DNA from 3 places in the Mesorhizobium sp. M0184 genome. Region 1 is predicted to be linked to each of the others. Evidence: predicted binding sites of a transcription regulator. Region 1 holds the regulator's gene; each other region holds the start of a gene.
The links. Region 1 encodes LexA, which represses DNA repair genes until DNA is damaged. Its sites were predicted from a motif close to TGTTCNNNNTGTGTTCNG; they were not measured.
Positions count from the first base shown of each region.

Region 2: a site for LexA is predicted at 1,628-1,645, ahead of NKJ23_RS23860 (PA0069 family radical SAM protein). Genes of this name have one in related genera too.
Region 3: a site for LexA is predicted at 1,984-2,001, ahead of parE (DNA topoisomerase IV subunit B). Genes of this name have one in related genera too.

Region 1 is NZ_JAMYSZ010000012.1:10,033-20,135, reverse strand. It holds gene NKJ23_RS16495 (hormone-sensitive lipase) at 1-429, opposite strand, end outside; gene kynU (kynureninase) at 526-1,773, opposite strand; gene lexA (transcriptional repressor LexA) at 2,222-2,956, shown strand; gene NKJ23_RS16480 (ComEC/Rec2 family competence protein) at 2,950-5,415, opposite strand; gene gltX (glutamate--tRNA ligase) at 5,512-6,933, shown strand; gene gltA (citrate synthase) at 7,113-8,441, shown strand; gene lpxB (lipid-A-disaccharide synthase) at 8,549-9,715, opposite strand; gene NKJ23_RS16460 (LpxI family protein) at 9,705-10,103, opposite strand, start outside.
Region 2 is NZ_JAMYSZ010000022.1:92,516-102,618, reverse strand. It holds gene NKJ23_RS23870 (phytanoyl-CoA dioxygenase family protein) at 1-876, opposite strand, end outside; gene NKJ23_RS23865 (glycosyltransferase) at 1,065-1,568, opposite strand; gene NKJ23_RS23860 (PA0069 family radical SAM protein) at 1,720-2,874, shown strand; gene rnhB (ribonuclease HII) at 3,042-3,737, shown strand; gene NKJ23_RS23850 (F0F1 ATP synthase subunit B) at 3,989-4,480, opposite strand; gene NKJ23_RS23845 (F0F1 ATP synthase subunit B) at 4,491-5,066, opposite strand; gene NKJ23_RS23840 (F0F1 ATP synthase subunit C) at 5,148-5,372, opposite strand; gene NKJ23_RS23835 (F0F1 ATP synthase subunit A) at 5,441-6,199, opposite strand; gene NKJ23_RS23830 (AtpZ/AtpI family protein) at 6,270-6,668, opposite strand; gene NKJ23_RS23825 (cell wall hydrolase) at 6,924-8,108, opposite strand; gene NKJ23_RS23820 (MFS transporter) at 8,216-9,535, opposite strand; gene NKJ23_RS23815 (LysR substrate-binding domain-containing protein) at 9,658-10,103, shown strand, end outside.
Region 3 is NZ_JAMYSZ010000005.1:258,378-268,480, forward strand. It holds gene parE (DNA topoisomerase IV subunit B) at 1-1,913, opposite strand, end outside; gene NKJ23_RS09550 (GGDEF domain-containing protein) at 2,188-3,357, shown strand; gene gcvP (aminomethyl-transferring glycine dehydrogenase) at 3,429-6,239, opposite strand; gene gcvH (glycine cleavage system protein GcvH) at 6,256-6,624, opposite strand; gene gcvT (glycine cleavage system aminomethyltransferase GcvT) at 6,630-7,748, opposite strand; glycine riboswitch at 7,897-7,983, opposite strand; gene NKJ23_RS09570 (hypothetical protein) at 8,188-9,186, shown strand; gene NKJ23_RS09575 (transporter substrate-binding domain-containing protein) at 9,199-10,014, opposite strand.

The DNA.
Region 1 (10,103 bases):
GTGTCCGGTCAGCATCAGCGGCCCTGGGACCATCGCCGCCGCCTTGCCGATCGCCGCGCCGACTTCCTTGACGATGCCGCCAATGCGTATCTGCGGACAGAGCGTGTAGGACGGCATCGCCACCGCATAGCCGCGATCAACAGGGCCAGCGGCAAGATGCGACCAGAAATTCTTGTCGAATTCCATCCAGTAGCCGCCATGAACGAACACCACGAGTCCCTTGGGCTTGATGGCCGGCAGGAAAAGATCGAGCCGGTTGCGTGGGTTGTCGCCATAGGCCATGTCGAGCCGCGCCCTGCCCTCGGTCGAAAGCACGTCGCGGAAAACCCGCGCGGGCTCGGTCCAGGCCGCCGGCCAGCGATCGCTGCCGGCTATGTTGGCGCCGTTGGCATAGGCGTTGTCCCAATCGGCAATGTGACGTTCGAACACCCTGCGCCCTCCCTGGCAATATGGCCTTGCAACGTAGCCGTGAGCATCGCGCGGCGCGTCGTCGCCAGCCTCACGATTCCAGCTCTCGCATCAATCTCAAGTGACAGCTGCTTTGATTGCGAAGCGCGCATCCTTCCACGCACCGGTGCGGAGGATATCCTCAAGCACTTTGACGGCCTGCCAGACATCGGCATAGCTGACATAGAGCGGGGTGAAGCCGAAGCGCATGGTCGATGGCGCGCGAAAATCGCCGATCACGCCACGTTCGATCAGCGCGCGCATGACCTGGTAGCCATGCTCATGCATGAATGAAATCTGGCTGCCGCGTTTTTCCCCATCGCGCGTGCTTTCGAGCGTGAGCCCGTAAGTGCCGCACTTTGCCTCGACAAGCTCGATGAACAGATCCGCCAGCGCGATGCTCTTCTTGCGCACCGCCGTCATGTCGACATCGTTCCAGATGTCGAGCGCGCCCTTCAGCGTGCGCATCGACAGGACCGGCTGGGTGCCGCACAGAAACCGGCGGATGCCGGTGCCGGCCGCATAGCCTGGCTCGAAGGCGAAGGGCCGTGCATGGCCCCACCAGCCGGTGAGCGGCTGCTGGATGTCGGAAAGATGCCGCTCAGCCGCATAGATGAAGGCAGGCGCGCCCGGGCCGCCATTCAGATATTTGTAGGTGCAGCCAACGGCAAAATCGGCGTTTGCCTTGTCGAGCTCGACTGACATCGCGCCGGCGGTGTGGCAGAGATCCCAGACGATCATCGCCCCGGCTTCCTGAGCCCTGCGCGTCAGCGCCGGCATGTCGCGCAGTTCGCCCGACTTGTAGTTGACGTGGTTGACCAGCACCACGGCGGTGCGTTCGTCGATCAGCTCTTCGATGGTCGGCGCGTCGACCCCCGAGAGGCGCAGCAGCGTATCTTTTCGCGTCGAAACCACACCCTCAGCCATGTACAGGTCCGTCGGAAAACTATCGCCCTCGGCGACGATGACCTGCCGCTCCGGTCGCATGGCCATGGCGGCGTGCAGCAGCTTGTAGATGTTGACCGATGTCGTGTCGCAGACCACCGTCTGGCCGGCCGCGGCACCGATCAGGCGCCCGAGCTGGTCGCCAAGTTCAAGCGGCATGTTGAACCAGCCGGCCGTGTTCCATGCGCGGATGAGATCATGCGACCATTCTTCGGTCGCGGCCTTGTGCAGTTCATCGAAAGCGGCACGTGAAGCAGCTCCTAGCGAATTGCCGTCGAGATAGATCACTCCTTGCGGCAACACGAAGCGGTCGCGCATCGCGCGCAGCGGATCTGCGGCATCCATCGCCTTTATGGCGGCGAGATCGGGAATTCCTGTCATGATTTGCCTGCTCCCCCCAAAAGTTCAACGCAACGCCGGACACGCATCGACTGTTCTTCCATCACCTGGTTGCGCGCAGCAAGGCTCCACCGGCGAGAAGCAGCCTGACCAGGCGACTGGAAACCAGGAGTTAACCCGAGGTTGGCGTTTTGAGTTCGTTTCGTTCACGGTGCATTGACCGAACCGCGCAGTCGATACGGGTTCAATTCCGTGCCCTTTGCCGACTGACGGCCGATGCCAGTGCTGCCTTCTGGGAAGCCAGAAGGCGCAAACGAAAGCAGAATCAAGGGGATGACGCTCGCGACGGTGAAAATGCGGCATTCCGGTAGGGGCGTGGTTTGTTTCCCAAGCCTTAACGCATTCATTAAACTTTAAACAGTTGCGGAACACAACTGGAACAGATAGTGTTTGTTCTGGGTTTGTTTTTCTGATTCTGTTGGGGGTCGCTATGCTGACACGCAAACAACACGAACTGCTTATGTTCATCCACGAAAGGTTGAAGGAAAGCGGTATCCCGCCTTCCTTCGACGAGATGAAGGAAGCGCTCGACCTGGCTTCCAAATCCGGAATCCACCGGCTGATTACGGCGCTGGAGGAGCGCGGCTTCATTCGCCGTTTGCCCAACCGGGCCCGTGCGCTGGAGGTGCTGCGCCTGCCTGACTCGATCGCCCCCGGCCTCAATGCGGCACGCAAGTTCTCGCCGAGTGTCATCCAGGGCAGTCTTGGGCAAGGCGGTCCTCGGCAAGGCAAGCCGACATCGTCGCGCGTGCCCGCAGCCGGAAATGACGACGATGTCGTCGCCGCCGTTTCGATCCCGGTGATGGGCCGCATCGCCGCCGGTGTGCCGATCGACGCCATCCAGCACCAGACGCATTCGATTTCGGTGCCGCCGGATATGATCATGGGCGGCGAGCATTATGCGCTCGAGGTCAAAGGCGATTCGATGATCGAGGCCGGCATTTTCGACGGCGACACGGTGATCATCCGCAATGCCGATACGGCGAGCCCCGGTGAGATCGTGGTGGCACTGGTCGACGAGGAGGAAGCGACGCTGAAGCGGTTCCGCCGCAAGGGCGCCTCGATCGCCCTGGAAGCCGCCAATCCGGCCTACGAGACGCGCATCTTCGGACCAGACAGGGTCAAGGTGCAAGGCAAGCTCGTCGGACTGATCCGCCGCTACTGAGCTCCGCCCTTGGCGCCGGCTTTGGGGTTGTCGGCCCTGCGGTATGGCGGCAGGCCTCGTGCCGCGCGTGAAAATTTCCGCTGCACGTGCCAGGGCCGGTATGATTTTTCGACCGCGAAACGGATTTCGGCGCGCGTTGCCGCTTGTGGATCGAAGTAGACGGCGGCACTTCCCGCGTGCGCCAGTTGCCGTTTGGTGACGACGAGGACCAGCCGGTCGTAGTAGCAGGGGTTATGGGCGGTGGCGTCGTCGATGACGATCAAGCTGGCAAAGGCGCAGGCTGGCCGCGCAGTATCGCGGTCCTTGGCTTGCGCGATGATCGCGCCGGATGGATGCCTGGCAAGGCAGAGGCCATCCGTGCAAATGAACGGCATGCCCGGCGGTAGGTCGGCCGGATCGGCAATGTCGAATTGCGGGTCGTTCTTTCCAGGTGTTTCCGGCGCGACGATAGCCTCGGATGTGAGCGCGCGTTTCCAGTTGTCGATGGTGAACTCATTCGGGCGTGCCCGGTTGACCGCGAGTTCACCGCTGCCGATCGGCAGCGCGACCAGCCGTGCGTCCTCCGAGACCAATACGTCGGGTATGCGTGTCTGCGTTGTCGTCAGCAAGCCGGCGAGCGCAAAAGGAAGTGCCGCCAGCCGCAACCAGGTCGTCGCCATGCTGGCAATGACGAGGGCGATCGTCACCAGAAGGACGGATCTCAGCGAAATCAGCCCGACCGCATCGATCGGCGAGCGCTCCGAGATCCACCCGGACAGGGCGATCATCGCCGTCAGCCCCTTGCCCATGACATAGAGGAAAGGGCCATCCGCACCGAACGGCATCGCCAGCGCGCTGAGAACGGCGAAGGGCATGACGACCAGTGAGACGATGGGCATGATGGCCAGATTGGCGAACAGGCTGAGCGGCGCCACGCGCTGGAAATGCCATATGGCGAAAAGCGCTGTGGCGCTCCCTGCAATGATCGAGGTCATCGCCAGACCGCACATGCCCAGCAGGACCTTTCGAGTGGCAAAGCGTTGCGGCGACAGCCGCGGCGGCGGCGTGGTGGCCCTGCCGGCGCGGTAATCGGACCAGCCTGCATAGGCGCCGACAAGGGCCGCCGTCGCGGCGAAGGACATCTGGAAACTCGGACCGACCACCTCGTGCGGCGACACCAGGATGACCGCGATGGCCGAGATCGCCAGGTTGCGCATGGTGAGCGCGGCCCGGTCGAACAGCACGGCGATAAGCATCACCGCCAGCATGATGAAGCTGCGTTCGGCCGCCACGACAATGCCGGAAAAGACGAGGTAGGCCGCAATCGAAAGAAGCGCGGCGGCCGCGGCATATTTCTTGACCGGCCGTCGCGATGAGAAATCGGGAAACAGCGCAAAGGCACCCCGCAGCAGCGCCATGATGGTGCCGGCGACCAACGCCATATGCAGCCCCGAGATGGAGATGATGTGGTAGATGCCGGTGCGCCGCATCGCTTCGTTGATCTCCTCGGGAATGCCGGCGCGCACGCCGACGATCAACGCAGCAGCAATCTCGCCCTCGGCACCGCCGATGCGGCTGCGGATATGGTCGGCGATGGATTCGCGCGCGTCTTCGATCGCGGAAGAAAGCTGCGCGGCAAGCGGCATGCTGCCCGACGACACGACTTTCGGATTGCCGAGAAAAAAGCCGCTGCCGCCGATACCGGCGAAATAGCTGTCGAAGGAGAAATCATAGCTGTCGGGCCGCACCGGGCCGGTCGGCGGCAGCAGCCGCACATAGCCGGTGATCTCGGAACCGGCGGTCAGCTCAGCCGGTATCTTCATCGCCGAAACGCGGACCCGTTCCGGCATGTAGCGCAGTGTCGGCCTGGCGGTTGAGATCACATCGATTGTCAGCCTGATGCGGCCGCTCGCCATGGGCTCGTACGATACGACGCGACCCGTCAGCCGCGTCGAGATTTCGGAACCGAGCATATGCGTTCCGACACGCCATGTCTCGAACTTGGCGGCAAGTACGCCAAGCGCGCAGAGCAGTGCCACCATGAAGCACAGGCGCGTCCTGGGCCATGACCGCGAGACGACGGCACAAAGGGCCGCGAGGAGCGCGATTGCGATCGGCTGTGGAAAGGCCGGCTCCACCGACAGCCCGAAATATACGACCACCCCGCATGCGAGGAACACCGGCACCAGCAGGAAGGCGATGCCGCGGTCGAGTTCCAGGCCGGCTGCCGAGGTTACGCTGTTGCGGATACGGGACGGTGACGGGAGGCGGAAACGCCTGGGCAGGCGTACGATGGGCTCGCCCGCGGGCACGAGAACCGTTGCTGGGTCGCTGGCCGGCAGCGACGGAGCATCGAAGCGCGGAGCGGGTAGCAATGCCGGTGCCGGCAGGACAGGCGGGGGAGCGGCAAACAGCAAGCGTTCGCTGACGCCGCTGCCAACGTCCTCGCCCTCGCCCGCACCACGGCCTCGCACAGCCATCGGGTCTGCCCCTTGCGCCCTCGACCTCCTATGCTACATGAACGCGCAACGCGCGAAAGTCCGCAAACCCACTTCCTTCGCCCGCCTGAGAGTTCCATGCCCGATAAGGTCGTCACCCGTTTTGCCCCCTCGCCCACCGGCTATCTGCACATTGGCGGCGCGCGCACGGCGCTGTTCAACTGGCTGTATGCCAAGCACACAGGCGGCACGATGCTGCTGCGCATCGAGGACACCGACCGCGAGCGCTCCACCGATGCGGCAAGCGCGGCCATTCTCGACGGGCTTTCCTGGCTTGGCCTGACATGGGACGGCGAGCCGGTGTCGCAATTCGAGCGTGCGCCGCGCCATCGCGAGGTGGCCGAGGAGCTCGTTCGTATGGGCAAGGCCTATTATTGTTATGCGACGCCTGCCGAACTAGAGGCAATGCGCGAGAGCGCACGCGCCAAGGGGCTGCCTCCCCGCTATGATGGACGCTGGCGCGACCGCGACCCGTCGGAGGCGCCGCCCGGCGCCAAGGGGGCGATCCGCATCAAGGCGCCGACAGACGGCGAGACGGTGGTGCATGACCGCGTCCAGGGCGACGTGCGCTTTCCCAACAAGGATCTCGACGATTTCATTATTCTGCGCTCGGACGGCAATCCCACCTACATGCATGCCGTCGTCGTCGACGATCACGACATGGGCATCACCCACATCATCCGCGGCGACGATCATTTGACCAACGCCGCACGCCAGACCGTAATCTATCAGGCCATGGGCTGGGAGGTGCCGTCGATGTCGCATATCCCGCTGATCCACGGTGCCGACGGCGCCAAGCTGTCGAAGCGGCACGGTGCGCTTGGCGTCGAAGCCTATCGCGCCATGGGCTACCTGCCGGAGGCGCTGCTCAACTATCTGGCGAGGCTTGGCTGGAGCCACGGCGACGATGAGATCATGTCGATCGCCGACATGATTGCATGGTTCGACATTGGCGACGTCAACAAGGGCGCCGCCCGTTTCGACTTCGCCAAGCTCGAGGCGCTTAACGGCGTGCATATGCGCCGGATGAACGACGCGGCGCTGCTCGACATCTTCATCGCCACTCTGCCCTATCTTGAAGGCGGCCCGTCAATCGCCGCGCGCCTCGACGACAGACGCAGGGCGCAACTGCTTGCCGCTTTGCCGGGCCTGAAGGAGCGCGCCAAGACGCTGGTCGAACTTGCTGAAGGGGCTGCATTCCTTTTCGTCGAGCGGCCGCTGCCGGTCGACGAGAAGGCGGCGGCGCTGCTCAGCGGTGAGGCGCGCGCGATCCTGCGGGGCGCTCATGCGGCACTAGCCACGGTTTCGGAGTGGTCTGCCGCCTCAGCCGAAGCCGCGATCCGCGACTATGCGCAGGCCGCCGGCCATAAACTCGGCGCCGTGGCCCAACCTTTGCGCGCCGCGCTCACCGGCAAAAGTACCTCGCCAGGTGTCTTCGATGTGCTGGCCGTGCTTGGCCGCGAGGAAAGCCTGGCGCGGATCGCTGATCAAATCGATTAGCAAACTGGCCCAAGAAGATTGGCATTGAAAGGTGTGTTTCGCAGTGCAACATTGGGTCTTGGCCTAATCTGCCGCGCAGATTCAATTGCGGGCGCAAATGTGCGTATTCCGATGCTTTTGACGTGTTGGGTTCAGATATTTTGCCTTTGCCGGCCTGAGGAAACAAAAAGGAGTTTGCTATGACCGAACCTGCGACAAAAATGGAATTTGGCGGCAAAACCCAGGCATCGACGGCCAAGCTGGAACTCGGCGGCAAAACCCATGAATTCAAGATACGAAGTGGTTCGGTAGGACCTGATGTCATCGACATCGGTTCGCTCTACAACACCGCCGGCGTCTTTACCTACGATCCCGGTTTTACGTCGACGGCGAGCTGCGAATCGGAAATCACCTTCATCGATGGCGATGCCGGCATTCTTTTGCACCGCGGCTACCCGATCGACCAATTGGCCGAGCACGGCGACTTCCTCGAAGTCTGCTATCTCTTGCTCTATGGTGAACTCCCGACCAAGGCGCAGAAGGACGATTTCGACTACCGGGTGACGCGCCACACCATGGTGCATGAGCAGATGTCGCGCTTTTTCACCGGCTTCCGCCGTGATGCGCATCCGATGGCGGTGATGTGCGGCGTGGTCGGCGCGCTGTCGGCCTTCTATCACGATTCCACCGATATCTCGGACCCCTATCAACGCATGGTCGCGTCAATGCGGCTGATCGCCAAGATGCCGACGATCGCGGCGATGGCCTATAAATACCACATCGGCCAGCCATTCATTTACCCGAAGAACGAGCTGAATTTCGCAGCCAATTTCCTGCATATGTGCTTCGCCGTGCCTTGCGAGGAATACAAGATCAATCCGGTGCTGGCCCGCGCGATGGAGCGCATCTTCATCCTGCACGCCGATCACGAACAGAACGCCTCGACTTCGACCGTCCGCCTGGCCGGCTCGTCGGGCGCCAATCCTTTTGCCTGTATCGCTGCCGGCATCGCCTGCCTGTGGGGTCCCGCACATGGCGGCGCCAACGAGGCAGCCCTGAACATGCTGGGCGAGATCGGTCATGTCGATCACATCCCGGAATTCATTGCGCGCGCCAAGGATAAGAACGATCCGTTCCGATTGATGGGATTTGGCCACCGCGTTTACAAGAATTACGATCCGCGCGCCAAGATCATGCAGAAGACCGCGCACGAGGTCCTGGGCGAGCTCGGCATCAAGGACGATCCACTGCTCGACATCGCCATGGAGCTGGAAAGGATCGCACTGACCGATTCCTATTTCATCGAGAAGAAGCTCTATCCGAACGTCGATTTCTATTCCGGCATCACGCTGAAGGCGCTGGGCTTTCCCACCACCATGTTCACCGTGCTGTTCGCGGTCGCCCGCACCGTCGGCTGGATCGCGCAGTGGAAGGAGATGATCGAGGACCCGCACCAGAAGATCGGTCGCCCGCGCCAGCTCTATACCGGCGCGCCGGAACGGGACTACGTGCCAATCGCGAAGCGGTGAAGGTGGTGAATGGTGAATGGTGAATGGTGAATGGTGAATGGTGAATAGCGAAGCGTCGCTCCCTGTCCATAGAAACCACTATTCACAATTCACTATTCACAATTCACTCACTTCCTCACCATCCCCATCACCACACCCGCGGCAATCTCGCCTGACGGCTTGGCGGTTGCCATACGCCCGGCAATGTCGGCAAAACCGTGCTTCTGCCAGGTGCGGTAGGCGGTATCGGAGAACAGCGCTTCCAACTGCCGCGCCAGATAATGCGGCCGCACATATTGATTGTAGTGTTCCGGCACAACGGGCCGGTCGGCAATGAGATTGGGCAAGGCTGCGCTCCATACTTTGATCAGCGGCTGCGCGATGCGCATGACCGGATCGAGCCGGTAGCAGGAGATCATCGGCACACTCGCCAGTGCCAGTTCCAGCGATACTGTCCCCGATGCGATCAGCGCCGCATCGGCCTTGCCGAAGGCCTGCCATTTGCGTTCGGCATCGAGTATGATCTCCGGCTTCTCGTCCCAGCTCGCGACCGAGGTCCTGACCAGATCGGCGACGTGCGGCACCGTCGGCAACAGCAGGCGCAAGCGGTGCCCGCGCGCCCGCAGGATCGACACCGTCTCGCCGAACGGCCCGACCATGCGTCGCACCTCACCACGACGCGAACCAGGCAGTACAAGCAACGTTTTGACGTGATCTGCGGACAGGTCACGCGGCTGCGCCTGCGCCCTGGCGGCACTGATTATGCCCGGATCGTGTGCAAGGCGATGCCCGACATAGGTGCCGGGCGGCCCGCCCAGGCGAGCGAGTTCCTTCACCTCGAACGGCAGGATGCAAAGAATGTGATCGACATATGGCTTCATCGCCGCCGCCCTGCCCGGCCGCCAAGCCCACACGCTCGGGCAGACATAGTGGACGATCGGGATAGTCGGATCGGCGGCACGCACCTTCTTGGCGACGCGCAGCGAGAAATCCGGACTGTCGATGGTGATAAGGCAATCGGGCTTTTCACCGGCAATCCCGTTTGCCGGCTGTCCGATCCGCCGCATCAGGCGCGGCAGGTCGCGCAGGATGGCGCTAAGCCCCATCAGTGCGATCTCGCTGCCGTCGAACAATGGCGCCAGGCCGAGCGCCTGCAAATGGCGGCCGCCGATGCCGACAAGCCGAACTTCGCGCCCGGTCATGCGCTTGAGCGCCTGCACAAGGTCGGCGCCAAGCAGGTCGCCGGACTCCTCGCCGGCGACGACGGCTATCTTCAACGGCCGCTCATTCGCCATGCGCCGGCTCCGCAGCAGGCAGGCCGATTACGAACAGGCCGAGCGCATTGGCACGTCCGATGGTGGCGGGACCTTCGAGCACTAGCGAGCGACCGGCTTCGACGGCAATGCCGGCCAGTCCGGCGGCATGCGCCGCCTCGACAGTCAGCGGGCCGATGGAGGGCAGATCGGCACGCAGTTCCTGACCGGGCTTGGCGCATTTGACCAGAACACCGCGGCTCCCGCCGGCCAGCCTGCCGTGCCCGCGCAACTCCCTTGTCCGCTCGAGCAGCCCGTCGGTGCCTTCGACGCCTTCCAACGCAATGGCGCGGCCGCCGACCGCAACAGCCGCTTGGCCGATATCCAGCGCGCCGATGGCTTTTGCCGCCGCGTGCGCCGCCTCGATGTC
Region 2 (10,103 bases), on a different contig from region 1:
CCCCATATGGAAGCCGAACGGATCCTCGACAAAGCCGAGGCCGGCCTGCCCGGTCAGCGTGACCGGGCTCTGCTCGCCGTAGACGCCCAGCACCTCTTCCGCCGAATGGCCGACCAGCAGCGTCAGCTGGTGCTTCAGGATGCGGCGGTTGTGGGAGCCGCGGACATAGACATGCGGCCCGGTGTCGTTGTCGACCGGCACCAGGTAGAAGAAAAACTTCAGCATGCGCCAGTCGTCGAGGTCGAAATGGTATTTGCCGAGCGAGGCCATGTTCTTGTCGGCGTCCGAGACGCCACCGGTCGGAAAGCTCCACCAGACGCGGGTGGTGATCAGCTTGGCCTGACTGCCGAGATAGTGCGCTGCGATATCGAGAAGCAGCGGATCGCGCTGCACGGCGACCGCAGCGCTGCAGTCGAGGACCCGCTCGAAATAATGGCCGCTGAGCAGCGGACGGCCGAAATGCTTTTCGGCATCGGCGTGTTTTTCGGGCAGGAATTCCAGCCGGCGGTCGAAATTGCCGAAGCATGGCGTGCGCTCGGCGAAGCGGGCGATCTCCTCATGGATGGCGGCCGGCAGCATCAGGCCCGAATAGAGCCCCTCGGTGCGCAGCGCGCCGACGACGGCATCGCGATCGACGCCGGCGAACATCGTTTCACCGACGTTGCGCGCCGGCCGAACGGGCTTTGCACCGCGCCAGTGCAGCCGCCGCGCCGGCATGGTGCGGGCCAGCATGAACATCGGCAGCCATGCCGGATTCTCGCGAAGGTCGGAAAGATAGGTCGGGATGCGGGCGGCGATGCGGCGCAGCGTGCCGCCGTTTCGTGCGATCGCCTCGAGGCTTGCAGCGCCGGACTTGTCAGGGCTTGAAAGGGTCATCGGGGTCCTCAAAATGTCGAGGGAACAGCATCGACGTTAGTCGTCGCCGCTCCGGCACACCCCAAACCCTATTCGCCCATATCGCTGGGAATGGTAACCCCCGGCCAGATTTTGTGCAATGCACAATAAACGACGACCCGCCAGAAAATTTGTTTGGGCGGGGTTCCCTGAACCGGCACGGTAAGCCGTCACTTCCGCGGCGCGACCCAGATCTCGGCGTGGAGCCTCCTGGTCGCCAGGCCGCGGGCGATCGCTTCGGCGCTGCGGGCATTCTTCGACAGCGCGGCGGCCTGACGCTTGCTGATCACCAAGCCTTCGGCGAGAGCGCGATTTCCGGCAAAGACGCGCGACAGGAACGGCGCGCGGCTGCCGCGTGCCCGCGAGAACCGCGCCGCCATGGTTTGCCTGGCGGTATGGGCGACGACCTCGTCGATCCAGCCCTCTCCCAGCCGCGCGCCCGGTTCCAGCAAAAGCAGCCAGTCGCCCTTGGCCTGCCTGATGCCGGCGGCGATGCCGCCGCTGACATAGTGGCACCCGGCATGTTCGGCGACGCGGTGCGTCTGATCGGTCGAGCCGGTGTCGCAGACGAGAACGTCGCGCACCACGCCTTCGACCGCGCCGCCGATCAGCGAGGCGAGCGTGCGGGCAAGGCCCTCCTCGTCATTCAGGGTTTCGATCAGGACGCTGAGCATGTTTAGCCGAATAGCGGAAAGCGGTGGGCAGCGCCAGTTTTTGCGGCGCGCCGCGAGAAAGTTCTTGCTTTGTTCTCATCAATGCGATAGGAATACATTCATGAGCAGAGCGATTCGACAGCGGGCGGACAGTCCCTGGGAAAGGGCCAAGATGGAACAGATCGTGCGTGCCGATATTGCAGCCTTCGGCGCTGGCAGGGCCGAGATGGCGAATGCGATGATCGAGCAGAGCGGCATGCGCGTCCGTCCCGACCGCAATCGCGGCAGGTCGGCGGGCATCAATCCGTCAGGCCGTTTCGAGCCGGTCAGCCGGCATGTGTTCGACGACGGCTGGAATTCGCTGGAGGAGCTGCCGCCGTTCAAGACCGAGGTACAGGTCGAGAAGCCGCGCACCATCATCACCCGCAACGAATCGCCCGACATCTCCTTCGACCGCTCGATCAACCCCTATCGTGGCTGCGAACATGGCTGCGTCTATTGTTTCGCGCGGCCGACGCACAGCTTCATGGGCCTGTCGCCGGGGCTGGATTTCGAATCAAAGCTGTTTGCCAAGCCGGATGCGGCCCGGCTGCTCGACAAGGAATTGTCCAGGGATAATTACCAGCCGCGCACCATCGCCATCGGCACCAACACCGATCCTTATCAGCCGATCGAGAAGCAATACCGGATCATGCGCGAGATCCTCGAAGTGCTGGAGGCGCGCGGCCATCCGGTCGGCATCGTCACCAAATCGGCGCTGGTGACACGCGATATCGACATTCTGTCACGCATGGCCGAACGCGGGCTGGCCAAGGTGGCATTGTCGGTGACGACGCTCGACCGCATGCTGGCGCGCACCATGGAGCCACGCGCGTCGACGCCGACCAAGCGGCTGGAGGCGATCAGGCAGCTTTCGGACGCCGGCATTCCGGCCTCGGTGATGGTCGCGCCGATCATCCCCGGACTGACCGACCCGGAAATGGAGCGCATCCTCGATTCGGCACAGGCAGCGGGCGCACGCGAGGCCGGCTATGTGCTGCTGCGCCTGCCGCTGGAGGTCGCGCCAATCTTCAAGGACTGGCTGCTGCGCCACTATCCCGACCGCTATCGCCACGTCATGTCGCTGATCCGGTCGATGCGCGACGGCAAGGACTACGATTCGGAATGGGGCAAGCGCATGAAAGGCTCCGGCCCGTATGCCTGGCAGATTGGCCGGCGCTTCGAGATCGCCGCCAAACGGCTCGGCCTCAATGCCGAGCGGCGCTCGCTGAGGACCGACCAGTTCGTCCCCGCTGCCAAGGCAACCGAGCAGCTGATGCTGCTGTGACAAAGCGTCTCGCGCCAGCCGCTTGAAGCGGCCGCAGCAGGCGAAAAATCCCGTCCGGCCTGTCCTGTCCCCGGGCTTGCAGACGGTAGCCCCCTCCTGGTCCGGTGCCCCGCCCGACCCGGAGGGGACTTGCGGAGAATCGGAGCCGATGCGAACCTCGCCGCACCATGGCTCGCCCGCGTTCCGATTCTCCGCTTCTCTTCGAAATCGTCGAGAAACCCGACTTCTCGTTCGAGACGAGGGCGATGGCCGAAGGCCTGTGGCCGGTGGCGGGGATGGACGAGGCCGGCCGCGGCCCGCTCGCCGGGCCGGTGGTGGCGGCAGCGGTGGTGCTCGATCCCGCCAACATCCCCGACGGCCTCGACGATTCCAAGCGGCTGACGCATTTGCAGCGTGAGGCGCTGTTCCTGAAAATCCTCGGCTCCGCACTCGCCGTATCGATGGCATCGGTCAGTGCCGAAGGCATCGATGCCTCCAACATCCTCAAGGCCAGCCTGGAGGCGATGCGCCGTGCCGTGGCCGGCCTGTCAATCCGGCCGAAGCTGGCGCTGGCCGACGGCCGCGACGTGCCGCCCGGCCTGCCCTGCGAGGGCAAAGCACTGATCAAGGGCGACCAGCGCTCGCAGTCGATCGCCGCAGCCTCGATCGTCGCCAAGGTGATCCGCGACCGCATGATGTGCGGCTGCGGCAGCCATCATGCGCGTTACGGCTTCGAACTGCATATGGGCTACGCCACTGTGCGCCATCGCACGGCGATCGATCTGCACGGGCCGGTGGCGCGGCTGCACCGCGCCTCCTTCGCGCCGTTCCGGTTCGGCGGCACCGAGGTGCTGGAGGAAGAGGGTTTCTCGGGTTTGGATTGAGCGATTCGGCTAGGTGTGATCTCCCCCCTCGAGGGGGAGATGTCGCCAAAGGCGACAGAGGGGGTCGGTACGTCCTGGCGCGACGCCATGCGGGACGAAAGAGAAGGCTGGCGCTTCACGCGCGGCGACCCCCTCTGGCCTGCCGGCCATCTCCCCCTCGAGGGGGGAGATTACGCGCTCAGCCGCTTTCGCCCACAGAAAAAGCCGCCAGGTTTCCCAGGCGGCTTTCGATGACTTGTCGATGTAGCCGTTCAGTTCAGCTTCGACTTCAAATCCTGCAGGGAGGCGTTGAACAGGTCGGCGCCGGCCTTGGCGTCGATCTTGCCGGCCAGCAGCGCGCGCGCGGCTTCCACCGCGATATCGACGGCGCTGGCGCGCACTTCGCCGATTGCTTCGCGCTCCGCCTGGCCGATCTTCTGCTCGGCCAAGGCGGTACGCCGGGCGACATAGTCCTCGGTCTTCTTGTGCGCCTCGGCGGCAAGCATGTCGGCTTCACGCTTGGCGGCGGCGACGATGGCCGCGGCCTCCTGCTCGGCTTCCTTGCGCTTGCGCTGGTATTGGCCAAGCAGCTGCTGGGCCTCCTCGCGCAACCGGCGCGCTTCCTCGAGCTCGCTGCTGATCTTGTCGGCACGCGCATCGAGCGCCTTGGCGATCATGCCCGGCACCTTGATGTAGATGGCGATGCCGAGGAAGATTACGAGGGCAACCGTTGCCCAAAGCGTCGCGAGAGATGTGGCGTCCATGATGCGCTCCTCACCCGGCCACGGATTTGACCGCGGCCGCGATTTCGGCCTTGCTGGCCTTGCCGCCGACAAGCGCCTCGACGATGGCCGAAGCGGTGTCCTCGGCGATCGTGCCGACTTCCTTCATGGCATTGGCCTTGATGGAAGATATGCGCGCCTCGGCCTCGCCAAGCTTCTGGTCAAGCGCTGCCTCGATCGTCTTGCGGGCAGCTTCGGCTTCCGCCTTGGCCGCATCGTTGGCCTGCTGGCCGATCGCATTGGCCTTGCCCTTGGCTTCCGCCAATTCCTGCTCATAAGCGGCAACGGCGGCATCGGCCTCGCCTTTCAGCCGGGCAGCATGATCGAGATCCTGCGTGATGCGGTCGTTGCGCACGTCGATGATGCCGCCAACGCGCGGCATCACCACCCGTTTCAAGAAGAGATAAAACAGCCCGAAGGTGATTGCCAGCCACAGTAGCTGTGACGGGTACGTCGCCGGATTGAATGGCGGAAACGTGCCGTGCGCCTCGGCGGGCACGCCGGTCCCAGCGCTGCCGCCTTCGACGGCGGGCGCGGACTCTTGCGCAAAGGCAGATGTCACGAACATGGGCTATCCCCGAAATTCAGGCCCGCCGCAGGATCGCGGCCGGCCTGTTCAATTCTTGCCAATGTTCAGCCGAACAAGCATTCAGCCGAACAGGGCGAGAAGCGCGATGAGAAGCGAGAAAATACCCAGCGCCTCGGTCACGGCGAAGCCGAAGATCAGGCGGCCGAACTGGCCGTCGGCGGCCGACGGGTTGCGCAGCGCGCCCGCCAGATAGCTGCCGAAGATGTTGCCGAGGCCAATGCCCGCGCCGCCCATGCCGAGGCATGCGATGCCGGCGCCGATGTACTTTGCTGCTTCTGCGTCCATTTATTCAACTCCTTTGGATCTAAAATTCCGTTGCGATTCCATCCGGCGGCAATGCCGGAAACTCTAAATCAGTGCGAAGGGTGCAGGGCGTCGTTAAGATACATGCAGGTCAGCACGGCGAAGACGTAGGCCTGCAAAAGCGCCACGAGCAACTCCAGAGCCGTCAAAGCCACGGCCATCGCCAGCGGCAGGACCGAACCCGCAATGCCAAGCGTGCCGAGAGCGCTGAGGCTGACGACGAATCCCGAAAACACCTTCAGCGTGATGTGGCCGGCCAACATATTGGCGAAGAGACGAACCGAGAGGCTGACCGGGCGCGAGACGAAGGAAATCACTTCGATCGGAACGACAAGCAACATCATCACAATGGGCACGCCTTTCGGCACGAACAGCTTCAGGAAGCCGAGACCGTGCTTCATGAAGCCGTAGACGATCACGGTTCCGATCACCAGCGCAGCGAGGCCGAAGGTGACGATGATGTGGCTGGTGACGGTGAAGAAATACGGGAACAGGCCAAGCAGGTTGGCGACAAGCACGAACATGAACAGCGAGAACACGAAGGGGAAGAACTTCATGCCTTGCGTGCCCGCGGCGTCCCTCAGCATATTGCCGACAAATTCATAGGCCATTTCCGAGACCGACTGAAGGCGGCCCGGGACGAGGCTGCGGCTCGACGTGCTGAGGTAGAGAAACGCCGATGCGACAGCAACCGTCGCAAGCATGAACAGAGCCGAATTGGTGAAAGACAAGTCGTAGCCGCCGATGTGAATCGGAATGATCGGATGGATCTGGAATTGGTGGATCGGATCGACCTTGTCAGCAGCCACTTTAAATCCCCATCAAAGCCGCAGACGGCTTCAGTATCCTGTTCAATGCGCCGGCATGCGGCGCCTCAATTCATTCTTTCGGATCGCGCGGCTTGTCGCCCGTTCCGAATTCCGACACAAGCCCGGCTGAACGCAGGACGTTGAGCACGCCGGCGCCAAAACCCAGCAGCAGCCCGACTATCAGACCCCATGGCGATGTCCCCGCCACGCGATCGATAAACCAGCCGAGAGCCGCACCGACCACTATCCCGGCGATGAACTCGCTGGACAGCTTGAGCGCCTGGCCGTACCCGGCCGCACTGCCCGCTTTCACGTCGTCTTTCCCCTCGAGCCGGTCCGGTCGTCTTGCCGCAAGCGATGCTTCAAGCTCGCGCCGGCGGCGCTCAAGATCCTCGTCGCGGATGTCGGCTTCATGCTGCTTGCCGCGGCCGGTTTTGCCGGTTCCGTCTGGCCCATTCTTGTCGGCCACGCAACCCCCCTGCCCGGTCAGACCGTCACCGTCCGTCCGCTTCTTAAAGTCGCCGGCAACATAGTTAGAGGGTCCGCGCCCGTCAAGCCACGGGCAGACGTTCAAGCTCAAGTATTTTTTTGTTATAAATCAGCTACTTGCCTGGGTGCGACATCGTGCCCGACGCGGTCGCTGGCGGGCTGCGCCCGAATCCCTACGGCGACGGGCCTTCGATCGGCCGCTCTCGCGCGAAAGATGCAAGGGCTGCCCGAGCACTTAGCTCCAGCCGCCACCATAGGTGCGGTAGAAGATGTGCAGGCCGATCCTGGTCATTTTCTGCATCGTCCGCGCCCAGCCCGGATGGACGTAGTTGGCATAATAATGGGTCGACGAGCCGACTTCCGGAATGAAGATCTTACCGGCTGTAACGGCCATGGCAACATCCTGTGCGGTCTGGTAGGCGGCGGCGTTGTCGATCCGCTTCTTCCGGCCGTCGCAGGCGAAGGAAAACTGGCAGCGGTTGAACCAGTTGTCGTTCTGGTAGACGACGCCGCAGATCGAGTTCGGATAGGCCGGGTTGCGGACGCGGTTGAGGATGACCTGGGCGACGGCGGCCTGGCCACGCACGGCTTCGCCGCGCGCCTCGAAATAGATGCCGTTGGCGAGACAGGCCTGCTCCGGTTTGGAAAAGACGCTCGCGGGCAGCGGCGTCTGCATCCAGGAATGATCGCCCTTGCTCAGCGGCGGAATGAAGCGGCCATCGTTCGGGTCCTCGTCCTGCAGCAAGGCCTCGAAAGGCGATGCCTGTGCATAATCGGGAGCGGACGAGGCGTAGGCGGTCGCCAGCACGTCGGGATGATCGTTGTTGACCAGCGCGGCAAGCATCGCCGGCACGCCGGGATCCGGCTTCTTGTCGACGCGCGTGTGGAAGGCGGCGGCGATCTGGATTTCCTTGCCTTTGATCTCGGGCTTGGCGAAGGCCATCCTCAGGCCGCTGTCCATGCTTGGGCGGAGCAGCGAGGAGGTGCGCTCGAAGATAGAGCCGGCGTTGAAGTTCTTCGGCGGCGAGACGGGCGAGACCTGGATGATGCGGCCCTTCTTTTCGGCACGCGTGATGCGGTTCTCGTCCGGCGTCGTGGCGGCGATGCCGCCCTTGCCGCGAAACGAGACGGCGCCGATGCCGGGCAACTGGACGCCGGAGCCGGAGAGCGAGCCGGTGCTGCTGGAATCGAGGAAGGGCATTTCGGCGGCGTGAACGGAGCCGGCGACGGATTTCTCGACATAGGCGTTCCAGCGGACGCTCGGCGCCTCCAGGCCGGAGACTAGGCTTGTCATGTCCTGATAGGCAGCGACCGTCGGAAAGCCGATCCAGATGCCAAGGCCAATAACGAGGGGAGAGAGGAAGGAACGCTTTTTCTCACCGGCGGCGGCGATAAGCCGCGTCAAAACACGTCGATGCACGGAACTCTCCAGAAACGCAACGGACCCCACTGGAGAGCTACAATGATGCATTAACCTTGATGGGGCGTTAACAGCTTAGAACGTTGTTTTCCCATCTCGTGTCGAAGTCAGGCGCTTTTGCGGCTATCCGTTGGCGGAAGAAAGATCGGCCAGGCGATCAGCGCGCAAATAGCCGCACCCAACCAGACGCCTGCCCACGAGCAGAGCACGAGAAGCCCGGGAATGGCGATCGGCACCAGGAAGAAGGCAATGAAGACCAGGCTGTTGGCGAGGCCGAGCGCCGTTCCGGCCTGGCTGGCGCCGGCCAGCATCGCAAGCTCGGTGTAGGCGACGCCATGCCAGGAGGAGACGCAGATACCGGCCACGACCAGCACCGCAACGATCGCCGGCGACAGCATCGGCGCTTGGCCTGACAAGAATTGGGCCGAAAACAAGACGAGCGCCGCAAGCACGGTGAAGGCGGCCACGCTCAGCATGCTGCACAGACGCAGGAACGACCGGCGGTTGCCGTGACGGTCGGTGTAGCGGCCGCTCCAGACGCGCATGACCATGGCGCCGACCTGCACGGCAGCCAGGCTGGCGCTGATCACGGCTGTTCCCATGCCGGCGAAATCATGCAGGAACACGGGAGCAAAGGTAAGCACCGCCACCTGCGGAAAGCAAAGCAGGCCGATGGCTGTTGCGATGCGCCAGACGGCCGGGTTGCGCAGCGGCGCCGGGCCGGCCGACAATGCCAAGCTGCCCGAATTGGCATCGTCATGCGCCGGCGGCTGATGCAGCCAGCGCCAGGCGAGCGAGGTCGAGACCGCGGATGCAGCCGCCAGAAGTCCGAAGACTGCCGTGAAGCCATGGGCTGAAGCGAGCGATGGCAGCACGAGCGCGCCAAGCCCGCCGCCAAGCGGCACCGCCGTCTGCCTGATGCTCATGGCAAAGCCGCGCTCGCCTTCGCCGAACCAGGCCATGATGGCGCGGCCGCTGGAGCCGTTGACGCTGCCGCCGAGCAATCCGGTGACCAGCAGGGCAGCGGCGAGAAGCGCGATGCCGGGAATATGGGCCGGTGACGGCACGACGAGCGCGGCCATGACAAGCAGCCAAACCGCGGTTGCGCCGAGCCCCGTCAGCAGCACGCGGCGGTCGCCCCAGCGATCGGTCAGCAGCCCCCACGGCAATTCGCTCAGCGCCACGCCCAGGCCGAGAAGGCCAAGCGCCAGGCCGAGTTCGCCATTGGAGAGATGGTAGCCCGAGCGCAGGAACACCGCCGTCGCCGGAATGCCGGAGAAGGTCGCGGAAAAGCAGGCATTGGCGGCGACGCCGATGCCCAGCACCTTCCAGCGATGATTGGGTCGAAGTGCCGCCGCTTCTGACGGGGCGGCAACGGCGGCCGGGCGAAGCGGTTTGCAATCTGCTCGTGTGGCGACAGCGGACATGGTTCAGCTCCTGCATGGGTCGGCTGCATTCGGTCTTGACGCGCTCTCTCTCTACCGCCATAGCTTCGTACTGAATATCAGGAAGTTTTTGACGTAATGTCCCGAATATCAGGATTATTGGCATGCGACGCGTGACATTCGATCTCGAAGTCCTGCGCAGCTTCGTCACCGGCATGGAGCTGGGCAGCTTCGCCAAGGCCGCCGACCGGCTCGGCCGCTCGACCTCGGCAATCAGTGCGCAATTGAAGAAGCTGGAGGACCAGGCGGCGACGCCGATCTTCCGCAAATCTGGGCGTAGCCTGGCGCTGACGGACGCGGGCGAGACCATGCTCGGCTACGCGCGGCGGCTGATCGAGCTCAATGACGAGGCCGCCTCCGCCATCCACGATGTCGAGCTGGAGGGTTGGGTGCGGCTTGGGCTACAGGAGGATTTCGGCGAGGCGGTGCTGCCGGAGGTGCTCGGGCGCTTCGCCCGCGCCCATCCCAAGGTCAAGATCGAGGCCAGGATCGCACGCAGCCATGAGCTTGCCGAACGGATCATTTCGGGCAGCCTCGATATCGCGCTTGC
Region 3 (10,103 bases), on a different contig from region 1:
AGCGTGCGCTTTTTCGGGTCCATGGTGGTTTCCTTGAGCTGGGCGGCCATCATTTCGCCCAGCCCCTTGAAGCGGCCGATTTCGACCTTGCCGCGCCCGGTGAATTCGGTGCGCAGGAGTTCGTCCTTGTGCGCATCGTTGCGGGCATAGGCGACCTTGCCGCCTTGCCGGATCGAATAAAGCGGCGGCACCGCCAGATAGAGATGGCCGCCGCGGACCAGGCTCGGCATCTCCTGGTAGAAAAAGGTGATCAGCAGCGAGGCGATATGGGCACCGTCGACGTCGGCATCGGTCATGATGATGACCCGGTCGTAACGCAGGTCCTCGTCGCGATATCTCGAGCGCGTGCCGCAGCCAAGCGCCTGGATGAGGTCGGATATCTGCTGGTTGGCGGCAAGCTTGTCGTTGCCGGCGCTGGCGACGTTGAGGATCTTGCCGCGCAGGGGCAGCACCGCCTGGCTGGCGCGGTCGCGCGCCTGCTTTGCCGAACCGCCGGCCGAATCGCCCTCGACGATGAACAGCTCGGCACCGGCGGCGGCATTCTGCGTGCAGTCGGCGAGCTTGCCGGGCAGGCGCAGCTTGCGCACCGCACTCTTGCGCGACACTTCCTTTTCCTGGCGGCGGCGCACCCGCTCGTCGGCGCGCGCGATCACCCATTCGAGCAGTTTCGAAGCTTCCTGCGGATTGTCGGCCAGCCAGTGGTCGAACGGGTCGCGGATAGCGCTTTCGACGATGCGGATCGCCTCGATCGTCGCCAGCCTGTCCTTGGTCTGGCCGACGAATTCCGGTTCGCGGATGAACACCGACAGCATGCCCGCCGCCGAGATCATCACATCCTCGGAAGTGACGATCGAAGCGCGCTTGTTGCCGACCAGGTCGGCATAAGCGCGCAAGCCGCGCGTCAGGACGTTGCGGAAGCCTGCCTCATGCGTGCCGCCTTCGGCGGTCGGAATGGTGTTGCAATAGGAATTGATAAAACCGTCGCCGCCGAACCAGGTCACCGCCCATTCGAGCGAACCGTGGCCGCCCTGCTTCTCGCTCTTGCCGGCAAACATTTCACGGGTCACCTGGAATTCGTCGCCGAGCGAGGCTTTCAGATAGTCCTTGAGGCCGCCCGGAAAATGGAATTCTGCCTTGGCCGGCGTCGTGTCCTTTTCCTTGATCAGCGACGGATCGCAGGTCCAGCGGATTTCGACACCGCCGAACAGATAGGCCTTTGACCGCGCCATGCGGTAGAGCCGCGCCGGCTCGAAAGCAGCACCCTTGCCGAAAATCTGCTCGTCTGGATGGAAGCGGATCTTCGTGCCGCGGCGGTTGTGCACCTCGCCGAGCTGCTCCAGGCCGGTCACCGGAACGCCTCGCGAGAAGCGCTGGCGATAGAGCTTGCGCCCAATCGCGACCTCGACCTCGAGATGGTCGGACAGCGCGTTGACCACGGAAACGCCCACACCGTGCAGGCCGCCGGACGTCTCGTAAACCTTGCTGTCGAACTTGCCGCCTGAATGCAGCGTCGTCATGATGAGTTCGAGCGCCGGCTTCTTGAATTTCGGGTGCGGATCGACCGGAATGCCGCGGCCGTTGTCGGTTACGGACAGGTATCCGTCGGCGGAAAGCTCGACATCGATGAAGGTCGCATGGCCGGCGACCGCCTCGTCCATCGAATTGTCGATGACCTCGGCGAACAGATGGTGCATCGCCTTGTCGTCGGTGCCGCCAATGTACATGCCCGGGCGGCGGCGCACCGGCTCCAGCCCCTCCAGCACTTCGATATCGGCGGCACTGTAGCTCTCGCTGGCGTCGCGGGGCGCCGGCCGCTTCGCCGCCTGCACCAGCGGGTCGGCCGGGCGCGCGGCGGCGCGAGCCGGTTGCGGCTGCTTGTCCAATTTGGCGAAAAGATCGTTATTGTCGTCCATGCCGGTCCTGGATTCCGATGCTGCGAATCACCACCCGATACTGCCACGCTTTTTGCGGGCAGGCGACGGAGGTTCCTGTTACGTTCGAGGATAGGGCCTCTTACTGCAAAACCATTCGACAACCAAGCGGCGGAAATGGGGTCGAAGCCTGGAGCATCGACGCTTTGTAAACCCTGTCCGAAGGTTACGCCGCAAGATTGGCTGAAAAAACGGTATTTGCGGACTGTCGCTGACCTAGAATGCAGCGGAACCCTCAAGAGGCTGTCGCTTAAGCATGTTGGATTACAGTTCGCTCCTGCTCGCGGCGGCGCTGTCGGGCACGTGCCTTAGCATCACCATGTTTGCGATCTGGTTCACCGCGCCACAGGCACGCTTTGTGCTGACGGTGGCCTGCGGCATTCTCGTGCTGGTCGCACATGTCGTGTTGTTCTGGCATTACACCAGGGATCCAAGCGCCTGGCTTTGCCAGATCGTGCTTGCGCTTCTCAGCCTCGGTTTCCTGATTATCTGCCTGTCGGCCATGCAATATCTCGGCATAGGCGACTACAGGCGCGCCATCTTGCCGACCTTGGTTGCGATGGCTGTTTGCACAGGCGCGACGTATCTCGGATTTGATGGTGTCGGCTTTATTGTCACCTACGCAACGGTAACGGCGCTGCTCTCGCTCATCGGAGCGATGTTCTGGATTGAGGGTGGTCACGATCGCCGGATATTGCTGGTCGTCTCGTTCCTGAGCGGCGTCTGTGCCCTGTCGTTCGGACTTTGCGGCGCGGTCCTGCTGGTCAAGGGCCAATGGGTGCTGGGTGTTGCGCCCGACAATTGGGCCGAGCGGGTGAATTCCGTCGTGGCCGTCGCCTGCATGACCGGGCTCGGCGCATTGACGCTCTCCCTGCACCATTTGCAGGCGCAGATCGAATTGAAGGCCGAGACGATGACCGATCCATTGACCGGGCTGATGAATCGGCGGGCGTTGACGGCACTCTACGGCGAGCGGGTCTTCGGTCCGTTCATGTCCGTCGCCATGTTCGACCTTGACCATTTCAAGAGGACGAACGACGTATTTGGTCACCCGGTCGGCGACCAGGTCCTGCGCCGCTTTGCCGCCGTCATCAGGAAATACGCCCGGACCGGCGTCGACGCCTTCCGGTTGGGCGGCGAGGAATTCGTGCTCGTCATGTCGCGGATGACGGAAGAGAAGGCCTATGACATTGCGAGCAAGATCAGCGTTGCCTTCGGCACGGAAGTCGTGGCCACCCAACTCGGTCCGTTGCGAAGCACAGTCAGCGGCGGCATCGGCTTTGGTGGAACAAACGGCACCGGTCTCGACGATGTGGTGGCCGAAGCCGACGCAGCACTCTATGCGGCAAAGCGCGCCGGGCGAAATCGCGTCGTCCTTCGGGATCGGGCGAGCAAGGCCGACGGGCCGGCCTTGCGTTCTGCCTGATTGAGGTTTCTATCTTCTTGTTAGACCATGATCTTGTCCGAAAACCGGATTCCACTTTTCGGGATCATGATCTATTCCGCCGCCCCCAGATATTCCGACAGCGGCGGGCACGAGCAGACGAGGTTGCGGTCGCCGGCGACATTGTCGATGCGCGACACGGGCGGCCAGTATTTTGCCGCCGTGTCGGCATCGCCGGCTGGATAGGCCGCCTCCAGGCGCGAATAGGGATGGGTCCACTGGCCGGCCAACGCCTCGGCGGCGGTGTGCGGCGCATTGACTAGAGGATTGTCGGCTAACGGCCATTCGCCCTTCGCCACCTTGGCTGCCTCGCCGGCTATGGCGATCATCGCCTCGCAGAAACGATCCAGCTCGCGCTTGGGCTCGGACTCGGTCGGCTCGACCATCAGCGTGCCGGCCACCGGGAACGACATGGTCGGCGCGTGGAAGCCATAGTCGATCAGCCGCTTGGCGATATCGTCGACGCTGATGCCGGCGCTGTCCTTGAACACGCGGGTGTCGAGGATGCATTCATGCGCAACGCGTCCGTTGCGCCCTTTGTAAAGCAGGGGGAAATGCTCGCCGAGCCGCGTCGCCACATAGTTGGCGGAGATGATCGCCGTCTCGGTCGCCTGCTTCAGGCCGGAAGCGCCCATCATACGAATATACATCCAGGTGATCGGCAGGATGGAGGCACTGCCGAACGGTGCCGCCGCCACGGCATGGGCCGAGCCTTCGGTGACGTGGCCGGGCAGATATGGCTTCAGATGCGCCTTGACGCCGATCGGGCCGACACCGGGGCCGCCGCCGCCATGCGGGATGCAGAAGGTCTTGTGCAGGTTCATGTGGCAGACATCGGCGCCGATATCGCCGGGACGGGCGAGGCCGACCAGCGCGTTGAGGTTGGCGCCGTCGAAATAGACCTGGCCGCCATGGCTGTGGACGAGGGCACAAAGGTCGCGCGCGCCTTCTTCGAAGACGCCATGCGTCGAAGGATAGGTGAACATCAGCGCCGCAAGGTTGTGCGCATGCTCGGCCGCCTTGGCCTGCAGGTCGGCCGTATCGATATTGCCGTCCTCGGTGCAGCGCACGACGACGACGCTCATGCCGGCCATGGCCGCGCTTGCCGGATTGGTGCCATGCGCCGAGGACGGGATCAGGCAGACGGTGCGATGGCCTTCGCCGCGCGACAGATGATAGCCGCGAATGGCGAGCAGCCCGGCATATTCGCCCTGGCTGCCGGCATTGGGCTGCAGGGTCACCGCGTCGAAGCCGGTGATCTCCGCCAGCCAGCCTTCCAGCTCGTCGATCATGGCGCGATAGCCTGTCGAATGGTTTGCCGGGGCGAAGGGATGCAGGTTGGCGACATCAGGCCAGCTCACCGGCATCATTTCGGCGGCGGCGTTGAGCTTCATGGTGCAGGAGCCGAGCGGGATCATGGCGCGGTCGAGCGCCAGGTCCTTGTCGGCCAGCCGGCGCAGGAAGCGCATCATGTCGGTTTCCGAGTGGTTTTCGCGGAAGACGGGCTGGGTCAGGAACTCCTTGCCGCGCGTTTTTCCTGGCATGGAACTGCCGGCGGCAACGCCGGCCTTGGCGCCGAAAAGCGCTGCGATTGCCTCCAGATCGGCTTCGGTGGAGGTCTCGTCGAAGCTGATGGCGACATGGTCGGCGTCGATGACGCGCAGCAGCCGGCCGGTCTTTTCTGCGGCGGCGGCAATCGCGCCGGCTCTGCCCTTCACTTTCACGGTCACCGTGTCGAAATGGCTGTGGCCGACCACCGAAACGCCCGCTGCCTTGAGGCCGGCAGCCAGGCGGTTGGCCAGCGTGTGGATGCGGCCGGCAATCGCCTGCAGCCCGGCAGGGCCATGCCAGATCGCATAGGCCGTCGCCATATTGGCGAGCAGCGCCTGTGCGGTGCAGATGTTGGAGGTCGCCTTGTCGCGGCGGATATGCTGTTCGCGTGTCTGCAAAGCGAGGCGATAACCAGGACGGCCCTTGCTATCCGTCGACTGGCCAACGAGCCGGCCGGGCATCAGCCGCGTCAGCCTGTCGGAGACGGCGCAATAGGCGGCGTGCGGCCCGCCAAAGCCCATCGGCACGCCAAAACGTTGCATCGGGCCGACGGCGATGTCGGCGCCAAGCTTGGCCGGCGCATCGGTCAGCGTCAGGCCAAGCGGGTCGGCGATGAAGACGACCAGCGCGCCGGCAGCACGGGCCCTGTCGATCGCTGCCTTGTGGTCGCCGTAGACGCCGAACGTATCGGGCCAGGAGACCAGCAGGGCGGCGGTGTTGTCGTCGACCACCTCGCCGTCCACCTCGATGCCGAGCGGCTCGGCACGGGTGCGCACGACGTCCAGCGTCTGCGGGTGCGGCGTGCCGGCCAGTGCCACCTTGGTGCGCTTGTCGCGATGATGGCGCAGCGCGATGCCGACAGCTTCGGCCACCGCCGTCGCCTCGTCGAGCAGCGAGGCCGATGCCACCGGCAGGCCGGTCAGTTCCGTCACCAGCGTCTGGAAGTTGAACAGCATTTCCAGCCGGCCCTGGCTGATCTCGGCTTGGTAAGGCGTGTAAGCGGTATACCAGGCCGGATTCTCGAACAGGTTGCGCTGGATCACCGGCGGCACATGGACGCCATGATAGCCGGCACCGATGAAGCTCTTCAGCACCGTGTTCTTTGCCATCTTCGCCGCGAGCTCGGTCAGCGCTTCCGCTTCGCTTGCAGGCGCGGGCAGGGCCAGCGGCCGGTCGAGCCGGATCGACTTCGGCACTGCCTGGCTGATCAGGGTCTCGACCGAAGGAACGCCGATCGTCGCCAGCATGGCTCTGACGTCATGGAGGCCCGGGCCAATATGGCGAGCCGAGAAGGGGTAGGGTGCTGCGGTCATCTTCCTGGTCCTGCTATCAACCAATATGGGCTTTGTAAGCGGCTTCATCGAGGAGTCCGTCGAGTTGGCGCTCATTGGCCAGCTTCATCTTCCACAACCAGCCGTCGCCGGTTGCCGCCGAATTGACGAGTGAAGGATCCGATGACAGCGAGGTGTTGGCCTCGGTGATCTCGCCGTCGACCGGCGCGTAGACATCCGATGCGGCCTTGACCGATTCGACCACCACGGCGGTGTCGCCCTTGGCCAGTTTTCTGCCCAATTCCGGCAGCTCGACGAAGACGAGGTCGCCGAGCTGCTGCTGTGCGTAGTCGGTGATGCCGACCGTGGCGATGCCGCCCTCGACGCGCAGCCATTCGTGATCTTCGGTGAAATAGGTCTTTGCCATTGAAATCATCCTTTGCGGTAGCGATGGGGCGTGAAGGGCAAGGGGTGGATGTCGACCGGGATTTTCGTCCCGCGGACATCGGCGAACAGTTTTGCGCCGGATTTGGCAAGCGGCGTCTGGACGTAGCCCATGGCGACCGGATGACCGGCCGAGGGGCCGAAGCCGCCTGAGGTGACATGGCCGGCAGGGTTGCCGTCAGCATCGAAAAGGGCAGCACCGGCGCGCACCGGCTGGCGGCCTTCCGGCTTCAGGCCGACGCGTTTTTGCGCCGGACCGCGCTCCAGGATGGCGCGCAGCGCATCGGCGCCGATGAAGGCGCCAGAGGCGCGAACCTCCTTGGGGATGGCCCACATCAGCCCGGCGCTGGCCGGATCGATCTCCGGCGTGATGTCCAGCCCGTGCAGGCACAGTCCGGCTTCGAGCCGCAGGCTGTCGCGGGCGGCAAGGCCGACCCACATCACCCGCTCGTCCTCGAGCAGCCTGGCGACGAGGTTTCTTGCATCCGCTTCCGGCAGGCCGATCTCGAAGCCGTCTTCGCCGGTATAGCCGGACCGGCTCATGAACCATTTCTCGCGCGGTTCGATGCCGTGCATGAACACCAGCGAACCGGTCTCGATGCCGGCGCGGGAAAGGGCAGCCCACGCCTCGGGGCCCTGTATGGCCAAGAAGACGCGGTCGAGCGCATCCACTTTTACATCGAAATCGCCCTCTGCATCGAAATTTTTGGCCAGTGCGCGCAGATGCTTTTCGTCGGCGGCGGCGTTGCCGGCATTGGCGACCATCATGAAGCGCTCGGCGCCGAGCCTGGTGACGATCAGATCGTCCAGAATGCCGGCCGCCTCATTGAGGAAGAACGTGTATTTGGACTGGGAAATCTCAAGCGCGCCGGCATCGAACGGGCAGGCGCGGTTCAGAAGCGCTGCTGCCCCCAGGCCGCTGATTTCGAACAGCTTCATGTGCGAGATGTCGAACAGGCCGGCACGCTCGCGGCTGTGCAGGTGCTCCTTCATCACGCCGGCCGGATAGGTCAGCGGCATCGACCAGCCGGCGAAGGCGCCAAAGCGCGCACCGGCTGCCATATGCAGATCTTCGAGGGGAAGGTGTTTGGTGTCGTCGCCCGTCATGTCATCTCCAGAGTCGCACGCAAGCGGCCGCGAATGGCGACCAGTCCGTGCCCCTCTGTCTGAAGCCTGAGAGACTCGCGCCCCGTAACTCTGTCGGCAGCGCTTACACCTTCGGCGCGGGGGCCAGCCCCGACTTTCCAGAGTGTCTTTCCCGTCTACGGTTCTTTTGCCTGAGAGATTTCGGGCGATTTCCCCTTCGGCGGCAGCTCTCGCTGCTCTCTCCCGCAAACAGGTAGGACTCGGTCAGGAGCCCTCGACTCGTCATCCATAGCCCGTGGACGACACCTTGTCACCTGCCGGCGACATTTTTACTGCCAAGTCTTCTGCGGGCCTTCTTTACAGGCAAGCCTTCGCTAACCACGCCGCTTGCCGGTTTCTCAAGACCTTGCCGATATACCGCATAAGGGCCGGCAATTACCGGCGGCGGGCGGGGAAGAAAATGGGCGAATTGATCATGAGCGCGCCGGTGGCCGGGCTGACCTCGAAAAATCGGATCACGGCGGAAGACGTGATCATGCTGCGCGGCGAAGTGTTCGGCGACGGCGTGGTAACGCGCGGCGAGGCCGAGGCGCTGTTCGCGCTGGATGCAACGGCGAGGGACAAATGCGCAGAATGGCTTGAGTTTTTCGTCGAGGCCGTCACCGATTTCATCGTCCACCAGGAAAAGCCGGCGGGCTATGTTTCGCAGGACAATGCCGACTGGCTGATCCGGACGATTTCGCGCGACGGCATGGTCGACAGCCAGACCGAACTCGAGCTGCTGGTGCATGTGCTGGAAGTTGCCAAATCATCGCCGAGCACGCTTTCCAGCTATGCGCTGGAGCAGGTCGCTCATGCGGTCGTGCACGGCAAGGGGCCGCTGATGACCGGCGGCAGGCTTATCCCTGGGTCGATTGCCAAGGCTGAGGTCGAGCTGTTGCGCCGCATTCTTTACGCCTACGGCGGCGATGGCAACATCGCCATCAGCCGCGCCGAGGCCGAGGTGCTGTTCAAGATCAACGAGCGGACAGCGGCGGCCGACAACGATCCGTCGTGGAACGATCTGTTCGTCAAGGCGATCGCCAATTTCGTCATGTGTTCGGCCGGCTACGAACCGCCGGTGCGCGACGTGGCGCTGCGCCGGGATTCCTTCTTCGAACAGGCCGATCCGGAGATCGGCGGGTTCTTCAGCCGCATGGTATCGGGCGGCCTGTCCGGCATCATGGAAGCCTATCGCTCACCCGGCGATATCGAAGCCGAGTGGGAGTCCAAGAACAAGGCAGCCGAGGCTCTGGCCCGCCGCGCCGAGACGGTCGATGCCGGCGAGGCGAAGTGGCTTGCTGAACACATCGGCGACCGGCCGCTGCAGGAGAACGAGCGTGCGCTGCTGACGCTGATCAAGCACGCCTCGCCGGAAATCCACCCGGCGCTGAAGCCGCTGATCGACAAGGTTGCGTAACAGGTCGCGACCCTATTGCTTGGCGGGCTCGGACTTAGCTGTCTCGAAGCGCGACATCCATTTGAAGCTGCCGAACCAGTAGCGGCGCACGCCGCCTATGGTGCCGTCGGCGGTGCGCGCGCCGATCCAGTTGTTGACGTATTGGATGAGGCGGACATCGTCCGGGCGCATCGCAAACGCTTCCGGCGTCCGCAACAGCGGGCCGCCCACCATCGTCAACTTCGCGTCATAGAGCCTGGCGGCCATCTGCGGCGTCGGCGACGTCGCGACCATCGCCTGTGCGTCGCCGCCGATGATCGCGGCGAAAACATCTGAGGTATTGTCGAAAGACAGGATGGTCGCCTTGGGAAAAGCTTCCTTCGCGGCGGCTTGATCGGTGGAATTGGACAGCACGGCGATCTTGTATCCCGGCGCCGCCACTGCCTTTCCCGGCTTTTTCCCAAGGCTGGCGATCGTCGCAACCATGCGGATATCGGCGGTGCCGGTCTGGTTGGAGAATACCACCTCGCGTGCGCGTTCCGGCGTGCTGGCGTAGCCCGCCGCGATCATGTCGAAATCACCCTTGAGCAGTCTTGTCTTGAGGTCGTTCCAGGGCACCTCGACCAGCTTCAGGTCGACGCCGAGATCAGACGCCAGCGCACTGGTCAGGTCGACATCATAGCCGGCGAACTTGCCGTCGGCCTTCTTGAGGATCCATGGCGGGTTGAGCGCCACGCCGATCGTCAGTGTCTTCTGGTCGATGATGCGCTTGAGGCTGTCGTCCGCCCGGGCTGGCAGCAGCGACAAAGCCAACCAGGCAGAAAGGGCAAGTATAGTTGTGGCGATCATCTTAGCGCGCATTAATATAACCTCGCTGAGCCCGTCCGGTTGTCAGATTTACACAGAGGTGCCATTCTGTCGATAGCGGACCCTGATGG